DNA from 4 places in the Vibrio sp. VPAP30 genome. Region 2 is predicted to be linked to each of the others. Evidence: predicted binding sites of a transcription regulator. Region 2 holds the regulator's gene; each other region holds the start of a gene.
The links. The regulator CRP, encoded in region 2, controls carbon source genes, mostly activating them, when cyclic AMP is high. The targets are predictions, from matches to a motif close to TGTGANNNNNNTCACA.
Positions count from the first base shown of each region.

Region 1 (6,021 bases), on a different contig from region 2:
AGCAAGCCGCTAAATTAAGTGACTCTTTAACTGTCCGTTTTGCCGCTCAAGTGCATGACTTGGGTAAAGGCATTACACCAAAATCAGAGTGGCCAAGCCATAAAATGCACTGCCACACTGGTGTTAAACTGATCAAAACACTGTGTGAGCGAGTGCGTGTTCCAAACGAGTTTCGTGATTTAGCTTTGATGGTGTGTGAACAACACTCCAACATCCATAGAGCCGCTGAGCTTCGACCTGAGACCAAACTCAAAGTCCTGAATAAGTTCGATGTGTGGCGTAAACCTGAACGCTTACAAGATATTCTGCTTTGTTGTATGGCCGATAGCCGAGGGCGAACAGGTCATGAAGAGATTGATTACCCACAAAAAGTTATCTTTGAGCAAGCCTATCAGGCTGCCCTTTCCATCAACGTACAAGACATCATTAAGGATGGCTTTAAAGGCGCAGATATTCGCACTGAGATGGAAAAGCGCAGAGTTGAGGCTATTCGAGATCTGAGAATCGAGAAGCGAGAATAGAGACACGAGATACGTTCAAAGAGTTAAGCTCTATCGTGAACAGGTACGGCCAACAAGTCTCGACCACTTCACCACGAGAACTTCTCGAAGGACGGAGTCCGTTCCCGACTCTCTTAGGGCGAAGCCCGTTCTCATCTCCCATAAAAAAAGCGCTCCACCTAAGTGGAGCGCTTCGAAAGCTTTAAAGCGAATAATTCAGCAAATTGCTATGAATTATTGACCTTTAACTTCTTTAAGACCGTTGAAAGGAGCCTTAGAACCTAGAGCTTCTTCGATACGGATAAGTTGGTTGTACTTAGCAACACGGTCAGAACGGCTCATAGAACCAGTCTTGATTTGACCTGCAGCTGTACCTACCGCTAGGTCAGCGATAGTTGCATCTTCAGTTTCGCCAGAACGGTGAGAGATTACTGCTGTGTAACCTGCGTCTTTAGCCATCTTGATTGCAGCTAGAGTCTCAGTTAGAGAACCGATTTGGTTGAACTTGATAAGGATAGAGTTAGCTACGCCTTTCTCGATACCTTCAGCAAGAATCTTAGTGTTAGTAACGAATAGATCGTCACCTACTAGTTGAAGCTTGTCACCTAGTAGTTCAGTTTGGTGCTTGAAGCCATCCCAATCAGACTCGTCTAGACCATCTTCGATAGAAACGATTGGGAATTGGTTAGCTAGCTCAGCTAGGTAGTGGTTGAACTCTTCAGAAGAGAAAGTCTTACCTTCGCCTTTCATGTTGTAAATGCCAGCTTCTTTGTCGAAGAACTCAGATGCTGCACAGTCCATAGCTAGAGTAACGTCTTTACCTAGTTCGTAACCAGCAGCAGCAACAGCTTCTGCGATAACTTCTAGAGCTTCAGCGTTAGACTTAAGGTTAGGAGCGAAACCACCTTCATCACCAACTGCTGTGCTGTAGCCTTTAGACTTAAGAACTTTAGCTAGGTTGTGGAATACTTCTGCACCGATACGTAGACCTTCTTTAAGAGTCTTAGCACCAACTGGTTGGATCATGAACTCTTGGATGTCAACGTTGTTATCAGCGTGCTCACCACCGTTGATGATGTTCATCATTGGTAGAGGCATAGAGAACTGACCAGCAGTACCGTTTAGCTCAGCGATGTGCTCGTATAAAGGCATGCCTTTAGCCGCTGCAGCAGCTTTAGCGTTTGCTAGAGAAACCGCTAGGATTGCGTTTGCGCCGAACTTAGACTTGTTTTCAGTGCCATCTAGGTCGATCATTACTGCGTCGATTGCAGCTTGGTCTTTAGCGTCTTTACCAACTAGAGCTTCAGCGATTTCGCCGTTAACAGCTTCAACAGCTTTAAGAACACCTTTACCTAGGAAACGAGCTTTGTCGCCGTCACGTAGCTCAAGAGCTTCACGTGAACCAGTTGATGCGCCAGATGGAGCAGCAGCCATACCTACGAAACCGCCTTCTAGGTGTACTTCAGCTTCTACAGTTGGGTTACCACGTGAATCGATGATTTCACGACCTAGAACTTTAACGATCTTAGACATTGAATGTTTCCTTCTCGTTGAATATATAATGTCAAAATTAAGGGCAGCAGCACTACTAACGCTGCTGCCCGTATCCTTTACTTCTCTAATTCGCCGCGTTGGTATTCACCAGCCGCTTTCACGAAACCTGCAAATAGTGGGTGACCATCGCGAGGCGTTGAAGTGAACTCTGGGTGGAACTGAGCCGCTACAAACCAAGGGTGAGCTGGGTTCTCAATCACTTCTACCAGTTTCTTGTCTGCAGATAGACCTGACACTTTCAGACCTGCTTTTTCGATCTTAGGACGAAGAATATTGTTCACTTCATAACGGTGGCGGTGACGCTCATGGATTGTCGCGCTACCGTATAGTTCACGAGCCTTAGTCCCTTTTTCTAGGTGACACAGTTGTGAACCAAGACGCATAGTACCACCTAAGTCAGAGGTTTCAGTACGTTCTTCAACTTTACCTTCACCATCAACCCACTCAGTGATTAGACCAACAACTGGGTACTTCGTCTCTTTGTTAAATTCTGTTGAGTGTGCACCTTCCATACCCGCTACGTTACGCGCGTATTCAATCAGTGCGACTTGCATACCTAGACAGATACCTAAGTAAGGTACGTTGTTTTCACGAGCGTATTTTGCAGCAAGGATCTTACCTTCTACACCACGGTCGCCAAAACCACCAGGAACAAGGATTGCGTCAAGGTCAGCAAGTGCTTCATCACCTTTTGACTCAACATCTTGTGAATCTACGTATTTAATTTTTACGCTTAGACGGTTCTTAAGGCCTGCGTGTTTCAGTGCTTCGTTGACTGATTTGTAAGCGTCTGGCAGTTCAATGTACTTACCAACCATACCGATAGTGACTTCACCAGTTGGGTTCGCTTCTTCGTAGATTACTTGTTCCCATTCAGACAGGTTAGCTTCAGGAGCTGTAATGCCAAAGCGTGAACATACTAGGTCATCTAGACCTTGAGCTTTAATTAGTTGAGGGATCTTGTAGATAGAATCTACATCCTTCATTGAGATTACTGCTTTCTCTTGAACGTTACAGAACAGAGCAATCTTCTTACGCTCGTTCGCAGGGATCATGCGATCGCTACGACAAACCAGAATGTCTGGTTGGATACCGATAGAAAGTAGTTCTTTAACTGAGTGCTGAGTCGGCTTAGTTTTCACTTCACCTGCTGCTGCTAGGTAAGGAACTAGAGTAAGGTGCATGAACATTGCTCGTTCACGGCCCAGTTCTACAGCAAGCTGACGAATCGCTTCCATAAATGGTAGAGATTCGATGTCACCAACCGTACCACCGACTTCAACGATCGCAACATCATGACCTTCAGCGCCAGAAATTACACGATCTTTGATTGCGTTAGTGATGTGAGGGATAACCTGAATTGTTGCACCTAGGTAATCACCACGACGCTCTTTAGCGAGAACGTCTGAGTAAACACGACCTGCAGTGAAGTTGTTGCGCTTAGACATCTTGGTGCGAATGAAACGCTCATAGTGACCAAGGTCAAGGTCAGTTTCAGCGCCATCTTCCGTGACGAACACCTCACCATGTTGAGTTGGGCTCATAGTGCCTGGGTCAACGTTAATGTAAGGGTCAAGCTTCATCATAGTCACTTTAAGACCACGAGCTTCTAGAATAGCCGCAAGAGATGCTGCTGCAATACCTTTACCTAGAGAGGATACAACCCCGCCAGTAACAAAAATGTAATTTGTCGTCATGTTTAACCTGAAATTGGTTGAATGAGGGAAAATGGATTTCTTCTGGACGGGATATAAATATACCAGAAGCCCTTTTCCGCTACAACGTGAAATCTATCACACTGCAATTTTTTATTTTTTGCTTCAAATCAAATTCAAGTGGTGGATTAGTTGCCACTATCTTACTTCGCTTCTAGTGTTTTTACTCTGTCCCAAAACGCATCTAACTGTTCCAAATCGTAATCAGATAGCTGCTTGCCCTGCTCTGCGACCAGTGCCTCGACACCTTTGAAACGTTTAGCAAACTTAAGATTGGCTTTGCTTAAAGCGACTTCAGGGTCTTTACCCAGATGACGCGCAAAATTCACCGTTGCAAACAGTAAATCACCTAATTCCAACTCAATTTTTTCTTCGTCACGAGAGACTTGCAGCGCCTCTTCCATCACTTCATCTATCTCTTCTTGAACCTTACCCACAACCGGGCCAATCGAGTCCCAGTCAAAGCCATACTTAGCGCATTTTTTTTGCATCTTTGTGGCACGTGATAACGCAGGAAGAGAATTTGGTATTGAGTCTAGAATACTTTGCTCTGTTTTGCCTACTTGTGCTTTTTCTTTGGCTTTTTCCGCTTCCCAATTTGCATTGATCTGATCATCAGTTTCAAATTCAACATCTGAAAAAACATGAGGATGACGACGAGTCAGCTTTTCATTAACATTTTCCACCACTTCGGAAAAATCAAACAGTTGCTGCTCTCTAGCCAATTGGCTATAGAAGATAACTTGAAAAAGTAGGTCACCTAATTCTTCTTTTAAATTCGGCCAGTCTCGATTTTGAATCGCATCAACGACTTCATAGGTCTCTTCAATGGTGTGTGGCACAATAGTGTCAAAGCTCTGCTTGAGATCCCAAGGGCAACCACTTTCTGGGTCACGCAGCTTGCTCATGATCTGTTCCAACTGTTCGATTGGGTGGCTCATATTCCTTCTTCCTTTAAATCTTCTAGCTAAAGAACTTTCATTCAAATAAAAAGGTGAGCGGCCAAAACCACTCACCTTTAATTTTAATCTGTCATCTTACAGAGTAAGCCTGAACGACTTAGAGATCTCTAATTACTTTAAGAGATTCCCTATCGCGTTCGTCCCTCACTGTAGGGAATGACAACATTCGTTTTTACTTTCACTAAGTAATTGTTACTTTAACAAGGCAACAAGTTTTCGCGACTCCTGAGCATAGCTCGCCTATGTGATGGAGCAAGAAAACGCAGTTAACGCCGTAAAAGTGACAAGTACAACGTGAAAGTTAGCCGAGGCGTTTTACCGACATGACATCTTTTATTTGTTCTACTCGCTTAGACACACGAGTCAGAATTTCAACGTTGGTCACTTCCAAATCAAAGTCCATGATCGACATTTGAGTACGGTAATCAACACGACTTTTCATGCTGGTAACCTTGATCTTCTCATTAGCAAACAAGCTAGTGATGTCTTTAAGCAAGCCACCACGTTCCATCGCTTCAACGCGAACAGTTAAGATGTAAGAGCCGACAAAGCCGCTGCCCCAAACCGTTTCGATAATACGTTCTGGTGCATGGTGACGTAGCTCTTCTAGCTGTTCACAGTCTGCTCTGTGGACTGAAATGCCGCGCCCTTGTGTAATATAACCTGCAATTTCATCACCAGGGATGGGCTGACAACAACGTGCAAGGTGGGTCATCAGGTTATCAACCCCTTCAACCACGACCGCATCTTTCTTAGGACGACTTTGCGCTGGTGCTTTACTCTCTGCCTCTTGCAGCTTCTCAAGAGCTTGTTGATCTTCTTCCTCTGCCGTTGGTTTATTTACCAAGGCGTTGATGTGATTAATCACTTGGTTGATACGTAAATCACCGCTTCCGATGCCAACATACAGTTCATCAGTGCTGTTGACGTTAAAGCGTTTCAACGCATACTGTTCTGCGTCTTTTAACGTCGCACCAATTTTTTGCAGCTCAACCTCAAGGATATCGCGCCCTGCTTCAACATTTTTCTCACGACTTTGCTTGCGGAACCAAGCATTAATTTTTGCGCGTGCTCGACCTGAAGTGACAAAGCCCATTGATGGGTTTAGCCAGTCACGTGATGGATTAGGCTCTTTCGAGGTGATAATCTCAACCTGATCACCCATTGCCAGTTTATGAGTAAATGGCACAATACGGCCAGCGACTTTAGCACCAATACAGCGGTGGCCCACTTCGGAGTGAATGTGGTATGCAAAATCGAGCGGTGTCGCGCCCATAGGTAGGTCGACTA
Region 1 covers NZ_LBLS01000034.1:25,946-31,966, forward strand. The annotation lists gene ZX61_RS14620 (multifunctional CCA addition/repair protein) at 1-521, shown strand, start outside; gene eno (phosphopyruvate hydratase) at 735-2,033, opposite strand; gene ZX61_RS14630 (CTP synthase) at 2,111-3,751, opposite strand; gene mazG (nucleoside triphosphate pyrophosphohydrolase) at 3,913-4,710, opposite strand; gene relA (GTP diphosphokinase) at 5,033-6,021, opposite strand, start outside.
Region 1: ZX61_RS14630 (CTP synthase) is a predicted target of CRP. The motif match lies at 3,837-3,852, and genes of this name have one in related genera.

Region 2 (6,021 bases):
GATAAAATTGACCAGATACGCACACAGTTGGAGTCTGGTGAAGCAGTTGTGGTATTTTCAGAGCTGCATGAAACCGTCGATATTCAACTTAAGCGAAAACTTTAACGCATCGCATACAGTGATTAGCCACTAAAGCGTGCTATAGTGGTTTTCGTTTAAAGGATTAGATTACGACAAGGTTTGTCATGTCAGCAAAACACCCAATTATTGCGGTGACTGGTTCATCAGGCGCCGGTACCACAACCACTTCAGAAGCATTCCGCAAGATGTTCAACATGATGAACGTCAAACCCGCATGGGTTGAAGGAGACAGCTTTCACCGCTTCACGCGCCCTGAGATGGATGTCGAAATCCGTAAGGCACGAGAGCAAGGTCGCCATATCAGTTACTTTGGCCCCCAAGCGAACGACTTCAATGGCCTTGAGGAATTCTTCCGAAAATACGGCCAAGAAGGTATTGGGCAAATTCGTCGTTACCTACATACGTTTGATGAAGCTGTTCCATACAACCAAATGCCAGGCACCTTTACGCCTTGGCAAGATCTACCAGAAAACTCCGACGTGATGTTTTATGAAGGCCTGCATGGTGGTGTCGTCGATGGCGAGGTCAACGTATCTCAGCATGTTGATTTTCTGATTGGCATGGTGCCTATCGTTAACCTTGAATGGATTCAGAAATTCGTCCGCGATACGCGCGATCGAGGTCATTCGCGTGAAGCTGTGATGGACTCTATCGTTCGCTCAATGGATGACTATCTGAACTACATCACACCGCAGTTTTCTCGCACTCACATTAACTTTCAACGCGTACCGACCGTAGATACATCTAACCCGCTCAACGCCAAAGGTATTCCGAGTTTAGATGAAAGTTTTGTTGTAATCCGATTACGAGGAATTAAAAACGTCGATTACCCATATCTACTGGCAATGATTGATGGTTCATTTATGTCACGTCACAACACAATTGTTGTGCCAGGCGGCAAGATGAGTTTTGCAATGGAGCTTATCGTACGTCCGATACTCCAACAGCTCATTGAAACGGGTAAAATTGGCTAAAACTCACAGCTAGAACACGATTACTTTTCATACCGTGATCATGTGCACAGTTTTGCGTACTAAAACCCCAGTTGTACCCGATTAAAATCAAGAAATCGTTTTCGAAAAAGGATACTATTTCTTACCGAAACACAAGTTGGCTTGCAGCATTTGTAAAGTGCTCTTATCCTAGTAGGTCTTGATTAAGGCTTAGCTAAAATATGGAAAGCGGCAAGCGTACCCTGCAGAGGAAGTGAGATATTATGGTTCTAGGTAAACCTCAAACCGACCCAACATTAGAGTGGTTTCTGTCACATTGTCATATTCATAAGTACCCTTCAAAAAGCACGCTTATTCACGCGGGCGAGAAGGCTGAAACTTTGTACTACATTGTTAAAGGTTCAGTAGCGGTTCTTATTAAAGACGAAGAAGGTAAGGAAATGATCCTTTCTTACCTAAACCAAGGTGACTTTATCGGTGAACTTGGTCTATTCGAAGAAGACCAAGAGCGTACAGCATGGGTTCGTGCTAAATCTCCTTGTGAAGTTGCGGAAATCTCGTTTAAGAAATTCCGTCAACTTATCCAAGTAAACCCAGACATCCTAATGCGCCTTTCATCGCAAATGGCAAGTCGCCTACAAGTGACTAGCCAAAAAGTAGGTGACCTAGCATTCCTAGACGTAACTGGCCGTATTGCTCAAACGCTATTAAACCTAGCGAAGCAACCAGATGCGATGACTCACCCAGATGGCATGCAGATTAAGATCACTCGTCAGGAAATCGGCCAGATCGTTGGCTGTTCTCGTGAAACAGTAGGTCGTATTCTGAAGATGCTAGAAGAGCAGAACCTAATTTCTGCCCACGGTAAAACAATCGTTGTTTACGGCACTCGTTAATTTCGATTAACCGCTAAAATTTTCAAAGCCACCAATGGAGACATTGGTGGCTTTTTGTTTATCGAGAATCGAGAATCGAGAATCGAGAATCGAGAATCGAGAAAATTATGGCTTATTAAGGGCTCGTTTTGTCAAAACCTTGAGGACTTAAGGCTCCATCGCATCACCATTAGACCCCACCCTCTCGAAAGGCGCAGCCCGTTCTAAACTCTCGCAGGGCGAAGCCCGAATCTCGACTCTTATCTCTACCCGTTAGTACTTTCGAAGATCTTATCAGCAGAGGCTGCAACAAACCCTGGGTAAAGTTCACCATTACTCATTGGGTAGCGCTTAGCAAACTCGTAGAAGCCACCAGGGATAACCTCACTGCCCTCAGTAAAGGTCACCTCGACCTTATCAGCCATAGTTGACGATTGCTCTAGCAGCACATCTGGAGAGCCTTTCACTTCACCACCAAACTCATTGATGGTAAAGCCGGAATCGCGTAGATGGTCATTGACACCTTTTACTTCTTCAAACGCATTGAGCTGATTGACGCTTACGGTAAAGTGATTAGCACCATAACCATGCGCTGCCAGCCAAGAAGCGTACTCACTCTCTTTAGCTAGCGTCTGGAAGTCAGCAAAGCTAATGTCCCACAAACGACCACCATACAAGAACTCATGACCTTTTAGCTTACTGGAGTCTAACTGCTCGACAAGTTTAGCGACGATAGCTTGTAGCTGTGCAGAGCACTCTTCAACTTTCAGTTCGCTGATAAATACTTTCGGCTGTTTTGGATCTGGGTGCTCAAAGTGTTTAGCCACCAGCTTCTTACTCTCAAACACATAGTCACCGCATGGCTTGTAGCCTACGTCTAAGAATGGTTGTGCAAGCGTAGCAATGCCCAGCGGTTCTACATTGAAAGTACGCAGAGCAATGTGATCATTGATCAGCGCTTCATCTTCTTGCAGAAGTTGGTGGACTTGTTCAGCAGAGGGACATAAGCGTTGAATATAGTCATTCCATAACTGTTGGAATAAAACATCTGGCGTCATAACGCCTCCTTGTAAGGGTGGTTTACGTAAATGGAGTATCAGTAGTTATATGTCTAATTATAAAAAAGGCCATCTAACCAAATGTGTCCAGAAAGTTTGATTAGATAGCCTTCAACCTGTGACGTTTAAAATGCCTCCCGGCTCGGGGAGGCTAGAAGGGAAATCCCTAAAATTTAATTATATTTTATAGTTCTACACCTGGGCTTAAGGTCGCAGGAAGAAGTGTTTCTCCCCCTTCCATCGAAGCCATAGGGTAAGCACAGTAATCTGCTGCGTAGTAAGCACTTGGGCGTAAGTTGCCCGATGCACCCGGGCCACCAAATGGCGCGTCACCGCTTGCACCTGTTAACTGGCGATTGCGGTTTACGATGCCTGCGCGAATATGGTCAACAAAGTACTCCCATTCGCTATCGTCAGTAGAAACTAAGCCTGCTGATAGACCAAAGCGAGTATCGTTGGCTAACTCAACCGCTTTCTCTAAACCTTGATAACGAACCACTTGCAATAGCGGGCCGAAGTACTCTTCATCTGGCAGCTCTGCAATCGCGGTAACATCAATGATGCCTGGTGTTACAAACGCGGCTTCTCCGGCTTTAGCTTCAATTAAGCTCTCGCCACCTAGCGTTTGTAGATTTGCTTGAGCTGCAAGAATAAAGTCAGCAGCGGCTTTAGAGATCTGAGGCCCCATAAATGGTGCAGGCTCAGCAAATGGCTGATCGACACGAATCTTATTGGTTGCTGCAACTAGCTTGCTGACCATTAAGTCACCTTTGTCACCCACTGGAACATACAGGCGACGTGCACAAGTACAACGTTGACCTGCACTGATAAACGCAGACTGAATGATGGTGTAGACGGTCGCATCTACTTCTCCGTAATTTTCAGAGATCACCATAGGGTTGTTACCGCCCATTTCGAGCGCTAGCATCTTGCCCGGTTGACCTGCAAATTGCTTATGCAGAATATGGCCCGTGTTGGCACTACCTGTGAATAGCACACCATCTAAGCCTTTAGAATCAGCCAGCGCGATACCAGTTTCTTTAGCACCCTGCACTAGGTTGATCACCCCTTTCGGCAGACCAACTTGATCCCACAGTTTCATCGCAAACTCACCCGTTAACGGTGTTTGCTCTGACGGCTTAAATACCACGGTATTACCTGCCAGTAGCGCAGGCACGATATGACCGTTTGGTAGGTGTCCTGGGAAGTTATATGGGCCAAATACCGCCATTACGCCTAATGGGCGATGACGAAGGACGATTTGGTTACCTGCTGCCTCACGCTGAGCTTCACCGGTGCGGTCATGGTAAGCTCGAATTGAAATCGCAATCTTACCCGCCATCGCCGCCGCTTCAGTACGTGTTTCCCAAATTGGCTTACCGGTTTCTTTAGCGATGATTTCAGCAATTTGCTCGCTGTTCTCTTTTACCTTTTCCGCAAAAGCGAGAACGATCGCTTCACGCTCAGCAAAGCTTAATTTCTTCCAACCAACGAATGCACTGCGTGCCGCCGATACCGCTTGCTCAACTTGCTGCGGTGTTGCGCTGTCGCCTTGCCAGATAACTTCATTGTTGTATGGGCTTTGTGAGTTCATCGACTCACCTTGGCCTGCAACCCATTCGCCCGCAATCCAATGTGTCATAGCTTGTTCCTTGACATTTTCCTTAATACAAAGCTCTATTGAGCCAACATGCGAACGAATTCGCCTTCGTTAACTTTGAGGGCATTCGCCACTTCAGGAGACAAAATCACTGAATCTGAAGCCTGATCGTAAGCCGCTTTCGCAGCAGTTGCGCGGAAGTCTTCAAACGACGTGTTTGAAATTAGGTAGTCTTGAGAACTGGTGTGTTCCGCAACAGTCACCTTCGCTCTGAATGAATGACGAACCGACTCGATATTGCGTACATCACACTCAACCGTTGGGCCGCCATCAAAGATATCGACATAGTTACGGCAAGTGAAACCTTCTTTTTCCAATAGGCGTAAAGCAGGTTTGGTGTTTTCATGAACTTGACCAATCACCGCTTGAGCTTCTTTACTCAATAGGTTGATGTAGATTGGCAGTTTAGGCATAAGATCCGCGATAAAGCCTTTCTTACCGATACCCGTTAGGTAATCCGCCATAGTAAAATCAATCGAGAAGAAATGCTCTTGCAGCCATTGCCAAAACGGTGAGTTACCTTCTTCATCCGATACACCGCGCATCTCAGCAAAAACGGTTTTAGAGAATCTTTCTGGATGTTCTGCCATCATTAGAAAACGACACTTCGACATCAGTCTGCCGTTCAAACCTTGGCGGAAAGACGGTCTTAAGAACAGAGTACAGATTTCACTGCAGCCGGTGTAGTTATTACCAAATGTCAGCAGTTTAACCACATTGTTAACACCCAGCTTAGCCGATGAGTGAACAATGGTACTGATATGGTAAGAGTAAAATGGCACATCCCAACCAATGGATGCTTCAATACCGGTACAACCAGCAACTTCGCCAGTTTCGCTATCAAAGCCAACCATTAGGTAGCCTTCATCACCCGGCTCGTTTACGTCCGGCTTGGTAAAGCTATATTCTGAATGGGTAATGCGATTGGTTAACAGTTCTTCGTTAACCGGTAGAGATGTAAATCCATGACCTGATTCTACTGCGCATGTATGTAACGCATCGTAATCCGACATTGCGATAGGGCGAACAACCAGCATCAAAACTCCCTCCTGATGTAGTGAGCGCTAGCACTCATTGGTTATCGTTTTTTACTTTCACTTTTGTCATTCCCTACACTAAGGAACGAACGTGATAGGGAATCTCTCAACACGATGCGAGAGATCCCCAACTCGGTCGTGCCTCCCTCTTGAGGATGACACTGTTTATATCGATATGAGTACTAGACTAGGTATTTCTTATTTAACTAGCGTCGCTAGAGCTTTATCTAGTCGCGCTAATCCTTGATTAATTTCTTCCGTGCTGATCACTAGTGATGGGGTAAAACGAACCACGTTTGCACCAGCCACTAGAACCATGAGACCTTCTTTGCCAGCAGCCACTAACACATCACGTGC
Region 2 covers NZ_LBLS01000019.1:181,356-187,376, reverse strand. The annotation lists gene ZX61_RS08620 (YheU family protein) at 1-105, shown strand, start outside; gene ZX61_RS08615 (phosphoribulokinase) at 186-1,055, shown strand; gene crp (cAMP-activated global transcriptional regulator CRP) at 1,298-1,930, shown strand; gene ZX61_RS08605 (DUF1338 domain-containing protein) at 2,176-2,967, opposite strand; gene astD (succinylglutamate-semialdehyde dehydrogenase) at 3,152-4,609, opposite strand; gene astA (arginine N-succinyltransferase) at 4,645-5,664, opposite strand; gene ZX61_RS08590 (aspartate aminotransferase family protein) at 5,863-6,021, opposite strand, start outside.

Region 3 (6,021 bases), on a different contig from region 2:
TGAGACGTGGGGAACTAGCCCAGCGAAAGATCGACCATGTCAGTTTGCGGGTGTTCGTACCGATATGGACTTCAATATTATTGGTGATCCTCTTGTTATCTATTGCCAACCGCCTGCGGATTATCTTCCGGCACCAGAAGCCGCATTGATCACAGGCATTACGCCACAAACTGCGGAAAGCCAAGGTCTTTCAGAGCCAGAGTTTATCGCTAAGATCCACGAACAACTGGCAACCCCAAACACCATTAGTTTAGGGTACAACAGCATTCGCTTTGATGATGAGGTAACGCGCTACACCTGTTACCGCAACTTTATCGACCCATATGCATGGAGCTGGCAAAACGGGAATTCACGTTGGGATCTACTTGATGTGATGCGTGCGTGTTATGCGCTTCGCCCTGAAGGAGTCAAATGGCCAGAAAACGATGAGGGCTTTATTAGCTTTAAACTAGAGCATTTGTCTGTTGAAAACGGCATTGAGCATGAGAACGCACACGACGCGATGGCGGATGTTATCGCGACGATTGAAATGGCCAAAAAGGTTAAAGAGGCACAACCAAAATTATTTGATTACTTTCTAAGTATGCGTCACAAGCGCAAGCTGAATGAGCTGATTGACATCGTCAACATGACACCATTGATGCACGTTTCAGGTATGTTGGGCAAAGAGTGTAACTACACTAGCTGGGTTGTTCCTGTTGCTTGGCACCCGACTAATCAGAATGCGGTCATTTGTGTTGATTTGGCGAAAGACCCTCAAGCCCTATTGGATTTGGATACCGAGCAGCTTAATGAGCGACTGTATACTAAGCGTTCTGAGCTTGCACCTGACGAGCTTCCAGTCCCTGTTAAGCTTATCCATCTCAATAAGTGCCCTATTCTTGCTCCGGCTAAAACCCTCACTGCTGAAAACGCCGAGAAAATTGGTATTGACCGTGAAAAATGCCTAGAGAACTTAGCTCTACTACGCAAGCACCCTGAAATTCGTGAAAAGCTGATTGGTGTATATGGCATCGAGCGGGAATATGAAAAGAGCAATGATGTCGATAGCATGCTCTACGATGGGTTCTTCTCTCCGGCAGATAAAGCAGCGATGAGCATCATTCGTGAAACTGACCCCAATAACCTATCTGCGCTTGATATTTCATTTAGTGATGACCGTATTGCGCCACTGCTGTTCCGCTATCGCGCGCGAAACTTCCCATGGACGCTCGATGAGTCAGAGCAGCAACGCTGGGCAACGCACTGTCGTGACTACTTCGAAAGTCGTATTGAAGACTACATGCTAAATTTGGAAAACTTAGTTCACGAACATGAAAGTGACGAAAAGAAAATCGTTATTTTAAAATCCATCTACCAATACGTACAAAAGCGAGTATCCTAGTAGTTAAAAATAACAATAATACCAAGTCCTGCACCCTACAACCTAGCTGAGCCCTATCATTCCTATTCACAATCAGGGTTGGCATTTGAATAATTCGAGCCTTCAGTACTCTGAAGGCTCAGCAGTTGGACGACCTTACACTATGCCGAAAACTTTGCTTCAATACGTCGTATCTATGGGGCTGATATTTTTGTGCCTTATCGCGGGCATTAATATTCAACACTTATTAGGTATCTCTATCCCTGGCAGCATCATTGGTATGCTGATTTTATTCGGTCTGCTTGCGAGCGGACTTGTGCCTTCTGAGTGGGTAAAACCGGGCGCTTCTCTTTTTATCCGCTACATGGTATTGCTGTTTGTCCCAATCAGTGTCGGTTTGATGGAGCACTTCGACATGTTGATCGCCAATGCTCTCCCTATCTTGGCCAGCGCAGTTGGTGGTACGTTGATTGTGCTAGTTCTACTTGGCCTGATGCTTGATCGAATGCTTAAAGGAGGACAAAAGTAATGTGGTTAATCGTCACTATTTTTGTTTTCTTTGCTGCCCGTTGGTTATGCCAAAAGATTAGAAGCCCTTTTATGAACCCTTTATTGGTAAGCCTCGTAGTGCTCATTCCATTGCTTACTTACCTTAAAGTACCGTTTGAAACCTATTACGCTGATAATCAGTGGATCAACTACCTACTGCAACCTGCCGTTGTTGCGTTAGCTTATCCTTTATATGAGCAACTACCGCAGATCCGCGCTAATTGGCGTATTATCATGTTAGCCTGCGGCGTAGGTAGTATTATGTCGATGTTTACATCAAGTATGATCGCGGTCTACCTAAAAGCAGATATTTCTTTGATCGCGAGCCTACTGGGTAAATCGGTCACCACTCCAATTGCGATGGAAGTCTCTAGTCACCTCGGTGGCGAGCCCGCAATCGCAGCAATTTTGGTGTTAATCGTTGGCCTGTTTGGCGCGATCTTGGCCTATCCAATCTACAACCTACTTAATATTACTCACCCTATCGCTAAAGGGTTAACCATGGGTACAGTTTCTCATGCGCTCGGTACTGCAACCTGTGCTGAGAAGGATGGTCAAGATGCCGCATTTAGCTCTTTGGCATTAGTCGTTTGCGGTGTGATTACATCAATCCTTGCCCCTTCTTTCTTTACCCTTGCAGTGTGGCTTTCAGCGTAATGGATTATAGTCGAGCTGCAATTTGTGGCTCGACGCATATCACTAAATTGTTTGCTGCAATCGTTATCATGTGTGACATCACTCAAATAATGCAACAAGCAATCGCGTTACAATCACTGTCGTGACACAGATCACCGAAATATTCTCTCCTTTACATAGAATGTAATACCAATATCGGAGTTTACACATTAGCTTCTGGCTCTAAACTCAAAGATATCAACAATGTTTATTAAAGGACTCACTATGAGAAGCCGCATTGAACAGGCGCTATCTGAAGTGCCAAAAAACGTAGCAGATTTCTTATCTCCTATTCTTCTTGCTGACGATTTTGACGCAACGATTTCTTCAGAGCAGTTTGAGCAACTACTCGCGATCTCTGGCCTAGATGATGCTGAACTTCGTGTTGCCCTTCTGCCATTTGCTGCGGCTTATTCGTATGCGCCACTTTCAAACTTCTATGTCGGTGCAATTGTACGCGGCTTGTCTGGCAAACTTTACTTCGGTGCGAATGTAGAGTTTGATGGTGTACAACTTGGGCAGACGGTTCACGCAGAGCAATCCGCCATTAGCCATGCTTGGATGAAAGGTGAACAAGGCGTTGCAGACATTACGATCAATTTTAGCCCTTGTGGTCATTGTCGTCAGTTTATGAATGAGCTATCGACCGCAGACAAGTTAAAGATTCAATTGCCACAGCGCGATAGTAAATCCCTTCAAGAATACTTGCCTGAGTCATTTGGACCATCTGATCTTGGTATCGAATCGGCACTAATGACCACGGTTGATCACGGTAAGCAAAGTAATGAGCAAGATGAATTGCTTCAGCTTGCAATTACCGCATTGAACCGAAGCCATGCACCATACACCCACAACCTAAGTGGTGTGGCAATCAAAATGAAAGATGGCAAAGTTTATCAAGGTGCGTACGCAGAAAACGCAGCGTTTAACCCTAGCTTGCCTCCACTACAAGTTGCTCTAGTTCAGCTTTTGCTCGACCGTCAAGGACTAAATGATATTGAGGCCGCAGCTCTGGTTGAAGTGGAAGCAGGAACAATCAGCCACCTAGCGAATACTCAAGCGACACTTGAAGCGTTAAACCCTGACATACCAATTACTTACTTGGAATTATAAATGAAGAAAGGCGTTAATTTGGCGCCTTTACTTTTTTGGTAGTGCTAGCATCATACATCGAAAAATGGTTTTGAGTCGACTTCCAATTGACTGGGCGCTATGCCTTTTTTAATCGTTAGCTTAGCTGTTTTCATATCAACAAAGCTAACGTCGACAAACCTGTGATATTTGCGCGAGTAAAAACACTTAATCTCTGGTTTTAACGGCTCATTCGCGTTCGACGTCCAAACAATACCAACTCGCCCGTCGCTCAGTTCAACCAAAGCCCCAACGGGGAACACGCCGATACAGTTAATAAACTTATACACGAGTTCTTTGTCTAGATGGCTTGGTGTTAAGCTCAGAATAATCTTAAACGCTTCTGCTGGACTCATGCCTTGCTTGTAACAACGATCTGCAGTCAATGCATCATAAATGTCGACAATACAGCTCATACGCCCGTGAAGAGGTATCTCATCACCTTTGAGCCCTGCAGGGTAACCGTTGCCATCGAGCTTTTCATGGTGCATTAAGCACACGTCTTTGCTTATGTCACTTAAGCCTGCAACGGTCGTGACTATGTGCTGAGCATAAACCTGATGAAGCTTCATATGCTCAAACTCTTCAGGCGTTAATCGGGCTGGTTTATGCAGAACTTTATCATCTACTTTGATCTTGCCAACATCGTGAATAATGCCGCCAATCGCCATTTGTTTAAGCGTATCTCGTGGTAAGCCAAGGTGCTTACCAAATGTCACCAGTAAAGTAGCAACGTTAACGGAATGCTCTAGAAGGTATTCATCCTTGCTACGTAGCGCAGATACACAATGTAGCGCGTCTGAATCAAGCAAAATAGATTCAATCATGTCATCAGCGAGGCTGTCCAGCTCATCGACATGTATCGGTTGACCGTCGAATGTTTGCGTCAAGATCTTGTGCGCAAGCCCCTTCGCTTCCTTGATTATCTTCTGTGCTTTTTTCTGTTGAGAAAAACGACTTACCTTTTTTCGCTTCACTGGAGTGGAAGCTTCTTGCGGCTCATCGACTTCTTCCACGACTTTAACAGGTTTAAAGACGCTTCCTTTTGCTGATAATCCCTTGTCTACCCACGCAAATTTAACTCCATTTTTAACTAGCTGTTTAACAGCTTGTTTAGATGGTACACGTCCCGCATTAGCAAGGTTTACACGTTTACTGTCTTCTATTGCAGTCACAAACATGCCAACAGTCAGCGTATCTATTGGGATTTTTATGGATTTTTCCGGGTCGAACTGCATTAAGTTGGTAGCCCTATAATATTAGGAATTGTTATTTCTATTGATTATAACTCCAAAGATGAGTATTTACGTAATAAGCGCATACAACTGCTCAATTAACACCCAAGTAGTGGCTAGAAAATTGAGCTTTGTCTTGATCCACGCAAAATAGCGGCTCTTTATATCGAGTTTAATCAGCGTTGGAAACTGCTATCACTTGTGGAAAACCCAAAAAGCAAACGTTTGCTTTTTGGGTTTTTATGAGTATCATGCTCGCAAAATTATCTATTCCTCTTCAAATTTTAGGGTTAATTATGTTCGGTACTGCAACTGCATATCATGCAACACGCGTTCTGCTCTTAGGCTCTGGTGAACTCGGAAAAGAGGTCGCCATCGAATGTCAACGTCTCGGCCTTGAAGTGATCGCATGCGATCGATATGAAAATGCGCCAGCGATGCAAGTCGCCCATCGCAGTTATACACTCGATATGCTTGATGGTGATGCACTGCAAGCGATCATCGAAAAAGAAAAGCCAAATTACGTAGTCCCTGAAATTGAAGCTATTGCAACAGATACTTTGGTCGAGTTAGAAACTCAAGGTTTGAACGTTGTACCTTCTGCAAAAGCAACCAAACTAACAATGAACCGCGAAGGTATTCGCCGCTTAGCTGCTGAAGAACTCAACCTCACAACATCTCCCTATCGCTTTGCAGACAATTATGAAGAGTTTGTGGTTGCGGTAGAAACGGTAGGCTTACCTTGTGTCTGTAAACCAGTCATGAGTTCGTCTGGTAAGGGGCAAAGCGTTCTCAAATCCGCTAAAGATATCGACAAGGCGTGGAACTATGCTCAAGAAGGCGGGCGTACTGGAGCAGGTCGTGTGATTGTTGAGGGTTTCATTGACTTCGATTATGAGATTACACTCCTTACCGTTCGCGCAGTCGATGGCGTTCACTTCTGCGCGCCGATTGGTCACCGTCAGGAAGATGGCGACTACCGTGAGTCATGGCAGCCACAGCACATGACAGACAAAGCACTATCATCCGCGCAAGAAGCCGCTGGAAAAGTCGTGAATGCACTTGGTG
Region 3 covers NZ_LBLS01000018.1:40,290-46,310, reverse strand. The annotation lists gene sbcB (exodeoxyribonuclease I) at 1-1,384, shown strand, start outside; gene ZX61_RS06960 (CidA/LrgA family protein) at 1,527-1,892, shown strand; gene ZX61_RS06955 (CidB/LrgB family autolysis modulator) at 1,892-2,569, shown strand; gene cdd (cytidine deaminase) at 2,813-3,700, shown strand; gene ZX61_RS06945 (HD-GYP domain-containing protein) at 3,751-4,956, opposite strand; gene purT (formate-dependent phosphoribosylglycinamide formyltransferase) at 5,250-6,021, shown strand, end outside.
Region 3: cdd (cytidine deaminase) is a predicted target of CRP. The motif match lies at 2,641-2,656, and genes of this name have one in related genera.

Region 4 (6,021 bases), on a different contig from region 2:
GTTCGTGCCGTACTAGAGCGCACCCTTGGCGTACCTATTTTCCAAGAACAAGTGATCAAGATTGCCATGGTTGCTGCCGGTTTTAGTGGCGGTGAGGCAGATCAGCTGCGCCGAGCAATGGCGGCTTGGAAAAAGAGTGGCGACCTAGTCAAATTCAAAACCAAGCTGGTAGAAGGTATGCTCAGCCGTGGCTATCAATTGGAGTTTGCCGAGCGTATCTTTGACCAAATCTTAGGCTTTGGTGAATATGGCTTTCCAGAAAGTCACTCAGCTTCCTTTGCCGTGCTCGCTTATTGCTCTGCCTGGTTGAAACACTATTACCCTGAAGCTTTTTACACTTCACTGCTCAATAGCCTGCCGATGGGCTTTTATAGCGCTTCACAGCTTGTACAGGATGCGCGGCGACACAAGGTCATCGTGTTGCCTGTTTGCGTTAATGCTTCCATGTATGACCACCAAGTCACCCACCACCAAGGCAAACTAGCTATCCGATTGGGTTTAAGGCAAGTGAAAGGACTCAGCCAACAAAGCGCCGAGCAGATCCTAAATGCCAGAGACAAAGGGCAATTTACTCATTCAGGGCAAATCAAACATATCGGCTTATCCAAGCGAGATATTGAGCTTCTCGCTTCTGCCAATGCGATGTATACCCTAAGCCACAACCGCTATCAAACTCGCTGGGCAATGATGGACTCACTCTCTGATTTGCCTTTGTTTCAAAATATTGAAGAACCAGAAAGCCAAGTGATTGCTACGCCCTCAGAGAGCCAAACCCTAGTTGAAGATTACGCTGCCACCGGATTGTCGCTCGCTAAACATCCAATAACCTTACTTGATAACGCAGGTGAGCTAGGGCGATTTACCCGAATGAGAGACTTAGCCGAAAAAGAACATCAATCACTGGTAACGGTGACTGGTATTGTGACAGGAAAACAAGCACCGGGAACCGCTGCTGGCGTAACCTTTTTCACTCTAGAAGACGATACTGGAAATATTAATGTCGTGGTTTGGAAAGCGACTGCGCGGGCACAGAAACAAGCCTACCTGACAGCGAAGATTCTACAGGTAAAAGGCATCTTGGAAAAAGAAGGTGATGTCCATCATGTGATAGCTGGTAGACTGATTGATATGACAGATAAACTACAAGGGCTCAGAAGTAAATCGCACGAATTTCACTAACTCGATAAAAGCCACAAGAGAGTGAAGACTCCCTTTTATATCCATTTTGACAGAGCACCGTCCGTGCTGAATGCTATTTAGATACTATATCTCTTAAGCGATCTTGAGCGACTTCAACCAACAAATCGGGTTGGAATTTAGAAATAAAACGATCACAGCCGACCTTTTCTACCATAGCTTCATTAAAGCTACCGCTGAGAGAAGTATTAAGCGTAATGTATAAATCTTTCATTCTTGGGTCAGAGCGAACTTCATGGGTTAGCTTATAACCATCCATCTCAGGCATCTCTGCATCCGTAATCATTAGTAGCAGTTCTTCAACCACATTCTTACCTTCGTCACTCCATGACTTTAGAAGATTCAACGCTTCAAGCCCATCGCGACACTCTATAATATTGAGACCGAGCTGTGAAAGCGTACCTTTAACCTGAGTGCGTGCCGTCGAGGAGTCATCTACAATCAAGACATTACGCCCGACCATTTCGTTAACTAAATCGTGATCTAACACCCCTTCAGAAATCGAAATATCGTAATCGATGATTTGCGCCAACACCTTTTCAACATCAATAATCTCAACGATCGCAGTCTCTTTACCATCCTTTACATGAGTAATCGCTGTTAAGTAATTTGCACGCCCAGCCGTTTTAGGTGGAGGCTGAATCTCCGTCCAAGCAGTATTCACAATGTTGCGCACTTGGCCAACCAAAAAACCTTGAATGGTGCGGTTGTACTCGGTAATGATTAGATTCTCTTCTTGATCTTCAAGGCGAGACGGAGGGAAACCAATAGCCGCCCGCAGGTCAATCACAGGAACAGAAACCCCGCGTAACGATGCGACCCCTGTAATATGGTGATGCGATCCTGGCATTTTAGTCAGTGGTGGCACTTTAATCACTTCACGTACTTTAAATACATTGATGGCGAAGATCTGTCGGCTATTCAAACTAAACAACAACAGCTCCAAGCGGTTTTCACCAACAAGGTTAGTTCGCTGATCGACGGTATTTAATACTCCAGACATACTGCTTCCCAACAAATGTATATATAACAAAAGTAGTCTATAGCAAGACTAAGACAAAAATAAACCCACATATCATTCAAAGATTATATGGGTTTATTTAAAAGATAAAGGAGAGCAACTGCTCAGAAAACATCATCCTTCAATAACTTTCATCAGCAGAAGACCATCGTACAAAGCTTGCTTGATTAATGCAGCACCAGGCATGGTAGCTTGTTTATAGAAGCGCGACTCAACCAGCTCTAAGTCACGATGATAAACAGGTAGACATTGCTCTTCGATACAGGTTTGAATCGCTGGATAAAGCACATCTTTTGCTTGATTGATTACCCCACCAATTAAAACCTTCTCAGGATTAAATAAATTGATCACAATCGCGATAGCAGAGCCTAAGTAGCGTCCTAATTTTTCGATAACATCGACAGCTAAAGGATCGCTGTTAGCCGCGGCCTCACAGATATCTTCCACTGAAATCTCTTCAATATCAGCAAGAGAGGATTTCTCACCTTTAGCGATTCGCTCAGACACCTCATTACGAATTGCTTGTGAGCTAGCTACGGTTTCAAGGCAGCCTAGATTACCACAATGACAGCGCTTACCGTTGGGATCTATTTGGATATGACCCAGTTCACCGATGTTACCATGACGACCTTGAAGTACACGTCCATCAAGGATAATCCCTGCACCTAAGCCGTGGTGAATAGAGATAAGTACTGAGTTTTCGTTTTCTTGCGAATGACCAAACAGACGCTCAGCTAGTGCCCATGCCCGTGTATCGTTGGCAATAAAAACTGGAAGGCCAGTCGCTTTATAGATTTCAGGCCCTAGTGGTAGGTTCTCAACATTGTAGTGAGGCATTTGTAGTACCACACCATTCTCAGAATTCACTAGACCGGGTAAAGTGATGGCAATACTGGTAACACGGTCAAGTTGCTCAGAATAGGTCTGAAAAAACTCATCTATTTCGTGCAAAAGGCGCGCGAGCACATCATCTTGGTCGACTTCATGGATATCAATTTTGGTATCAATCAGTACGTCACCACCAAGTTCGTGCAGTGCAATCGTTAGATATCCGCGTCCAAGACGCATAGATAGAAACTGCCACCCTTCATTGTTCACTTGCAGCCCAACTGCAGGGCGGCCACGACTGGTTGCTTCCTGAACAGTGGTTTCATGAATGAGGTGTGCTTCAATCAACTCTCGAGTAATTTTGGTAATACTTGCAGGGGCAAGTTCACTCTGTTTCGAGAGATCGATACGAGAAATTGGGCCTTTTTGATCAATGAGTTTATATACACGGCCAGCATTGACCTGCTTGATATGATCAATATGGCCAGGTTGAGCCATGTACATGGAGTACTCCAAATATCAACAACCTGGTAATTTTTTTACTTTGCGAAGTAATTGTGAAGAGCTTTGATGGATTGCCGTGACAAGGGTCACGTATAAACATGTTTGTTTGTGTACCTAATCATATAGCGAACAAATTATCACAAAACTAATCGTATTTTTTTGCATAAATAAATATGTCTTCCATCACCTTTTCACAGCCGTACATAAGAATGTCATCTTAAATAACAGCACAGATGCCATGCCTGTATATACTTATATCGAGCCTAGTGCACTTAAGAATGGAAACAAAGCATAGGTGCCGCCTAAATTTGACGGTGGCAACATCAATCAAGGAGCTCCGAATGACCTCAATCCAAAGAAGAACAAAAATTGTCTCTACTCTTGGACCTTCTACCGATATACCCGGCGTGCTCGAAGCAATTCTCGAAGCGGGCGTCAATGTAGTAAGAATGAATTTCTCACATGGTAGCGCGGATGATCACAGAGAACGGGCGACCAGAGTGCGCAACATAGCTGCTAAGCTAGGCACCCACATAGCCATACTCGGTGATTTGCAGGGCCCAAAAATTCGTGTCTCAACCTTCAAAGACGGCAAAGTCCAGCTCAATATAGGCGACATATTCACCCTAGATAACAAATTGGAAGCTGGGCAAGGAAACAAAGACGCTGTCGGGCTTGACTACAAAGAGTTGCCCAATGACGTTTCGACAGGCGATATCTTATTGCTTGATGATGGCCGAGTTCAGCTACAAGTAGTTGCAGTTACTGAGTCTCAGGTTCGGACAAAAGTCACTATCGGTGGCCCTCTATCGAACAATAAGGGCATCAACAAGAAAGGCGGCGGGTTATCGGCAGAAGCACTCACCGACAAAGACAAAAATGACATTAAACTAGCCGCTGAAATCAAGGTTGACTATCTTGCAGTCTCTTTCCCCCGTAACGGCGAAGACATGAAATACGCGCGCAGGCTTGCAACAGATGCTGGTCTGCAAACACGCTTAGTGGCAAAAGTCGAGCGCGCTGAAACCGTAGAGAGTGAAGAAAACATCGATGACATTATTCTCGCCTCTGATGCGGTAATGGTAGCACGTGGCGACTTAGGGGTAGAGATTGGAGACCCTGAATTAATCGGGGTGCAAAAACAACTGATTCGTCGTGCGCGAGCCCTTAATCGAACCGTCATTACCGCAACGCAAATGATGGAATCGATGATGGAGAATCCAATGCCAACCCGTGCGGAAGTCATGGATGTGGCGAATGCAGTATTAGACGGTACAGACGCAGTAATGCTGTCCGGTGAAACAGCCGCAGGTAAGTATCCATTAGAAACGGTTCGCTCAATGGCTGAAGTCTGTTTAGGGGCGGAAAAGATGTCTGCGGTTAACCGCTCTGGATACCGAATGGACTCAGTATTTGAAACCGGAGAAGAAACCATCGCGATGTCGACAATGTTTGCTGCCAACCATATGCGCGGAGTTAAAGGGATTGTGACTTTAACCGAATCAGGCCGTACCGCGTTGATGATGTCTCGTTTGAGTTCAGGCTTACCTATCTTTGCTTTATCACGTAATGAAAGCACTCTGAACCTCTCAGCGCTTTACAGAGGGGTTTTCCCTGTCTTCTTTGATGATAAGTCGGATATTGGCTTAGAAACCGCTGAAGCGGCCGTAGCAACATTAAAACAAAGAGGCCTTCTCGACGATGGTGACTTGGTTATCATTACCCAAGGTGACGTTATGGATGTGGTCGGTTCAACCAACTGCATGCGAATACTCGCCGCATAGTCGTCGATTGGCATTTCACTGAAGGGAGCCTTGTGCTCCTTTCAGCATTTTAGGGCAAAAGTAGGTTTATCAATACACTTAGAGAACGTCTCAACAAACTGGAAACCCGCATCAAGCCCAACTTGATAGTCATGAAGCAGATCTTGTCTTTCACTCATCAAAGAATTCGAACGCAGCGGTTGGTCTGGCTTAATCTGTAAAATAAAACAATCATCAGGAGGAGAATGTAAAAAGTCTTGAGTCAAAGAATACGTCTGGTAGTGCACCATCAGCATGTCGGCTAAACCCGAATCAAATTTATCCCCTAACAAATGGCTTAAGCGATAAATATCATCGGCACCAAACAACCAACGCCCACCATTGAGGACTTCTAGATGCATTTTATCCGTTTTCTCTTGCCGAGATTTCTGCACTTGTTCATTAAAAAACACACTCCAGTCTTGCTTCCATCGAGTTAACTTTTCTTGCCAGTGGTCTTGGATCACGTTGAATGAATCTCGTAGCCATTCGACGGGGGGCTCTTGATCGACTTCTTCGGTATCTGTTGTCAGATCTTCTCCTTCAGTGCGGATGACAACGATACAGCGAGCTTCCTTGCGCCACGCTTCCTGAACAGGAATAGAGGCAGAGACACCGCCATCGACATATTCTCCATGTGAAAACTGAACAGGTTGATTATACAAACGA
Region 4 covers NZ_LBLS01000016.1:270,434-276,454, reverse strand. The annotation lists gene ZX61_RS05490 (error-prone DNA polymerase) at 1-1,179, shown strand, start outside; gene ZX61_RS05485 (chemotaxis protein CheV) at 1,253-2,200, opposite strand; gene mlc (sugar metabolism global transcriptional regulator Mlc) at 2,333-3,550, opposite strand; gene pyk (pyruvate kinase) at 3,892-5,334, shown strand; gene ZX61_RS05470 (patatin-like phospholipase family protein) at 5,376-6,021, opposite strand, start outside.
Region 4: mlc (sugar metabolism global transcriptional regulator Mlc) is a predicted target of CRP. The motif match lies at 3,626-3,641, and genes of this name have one in related genera.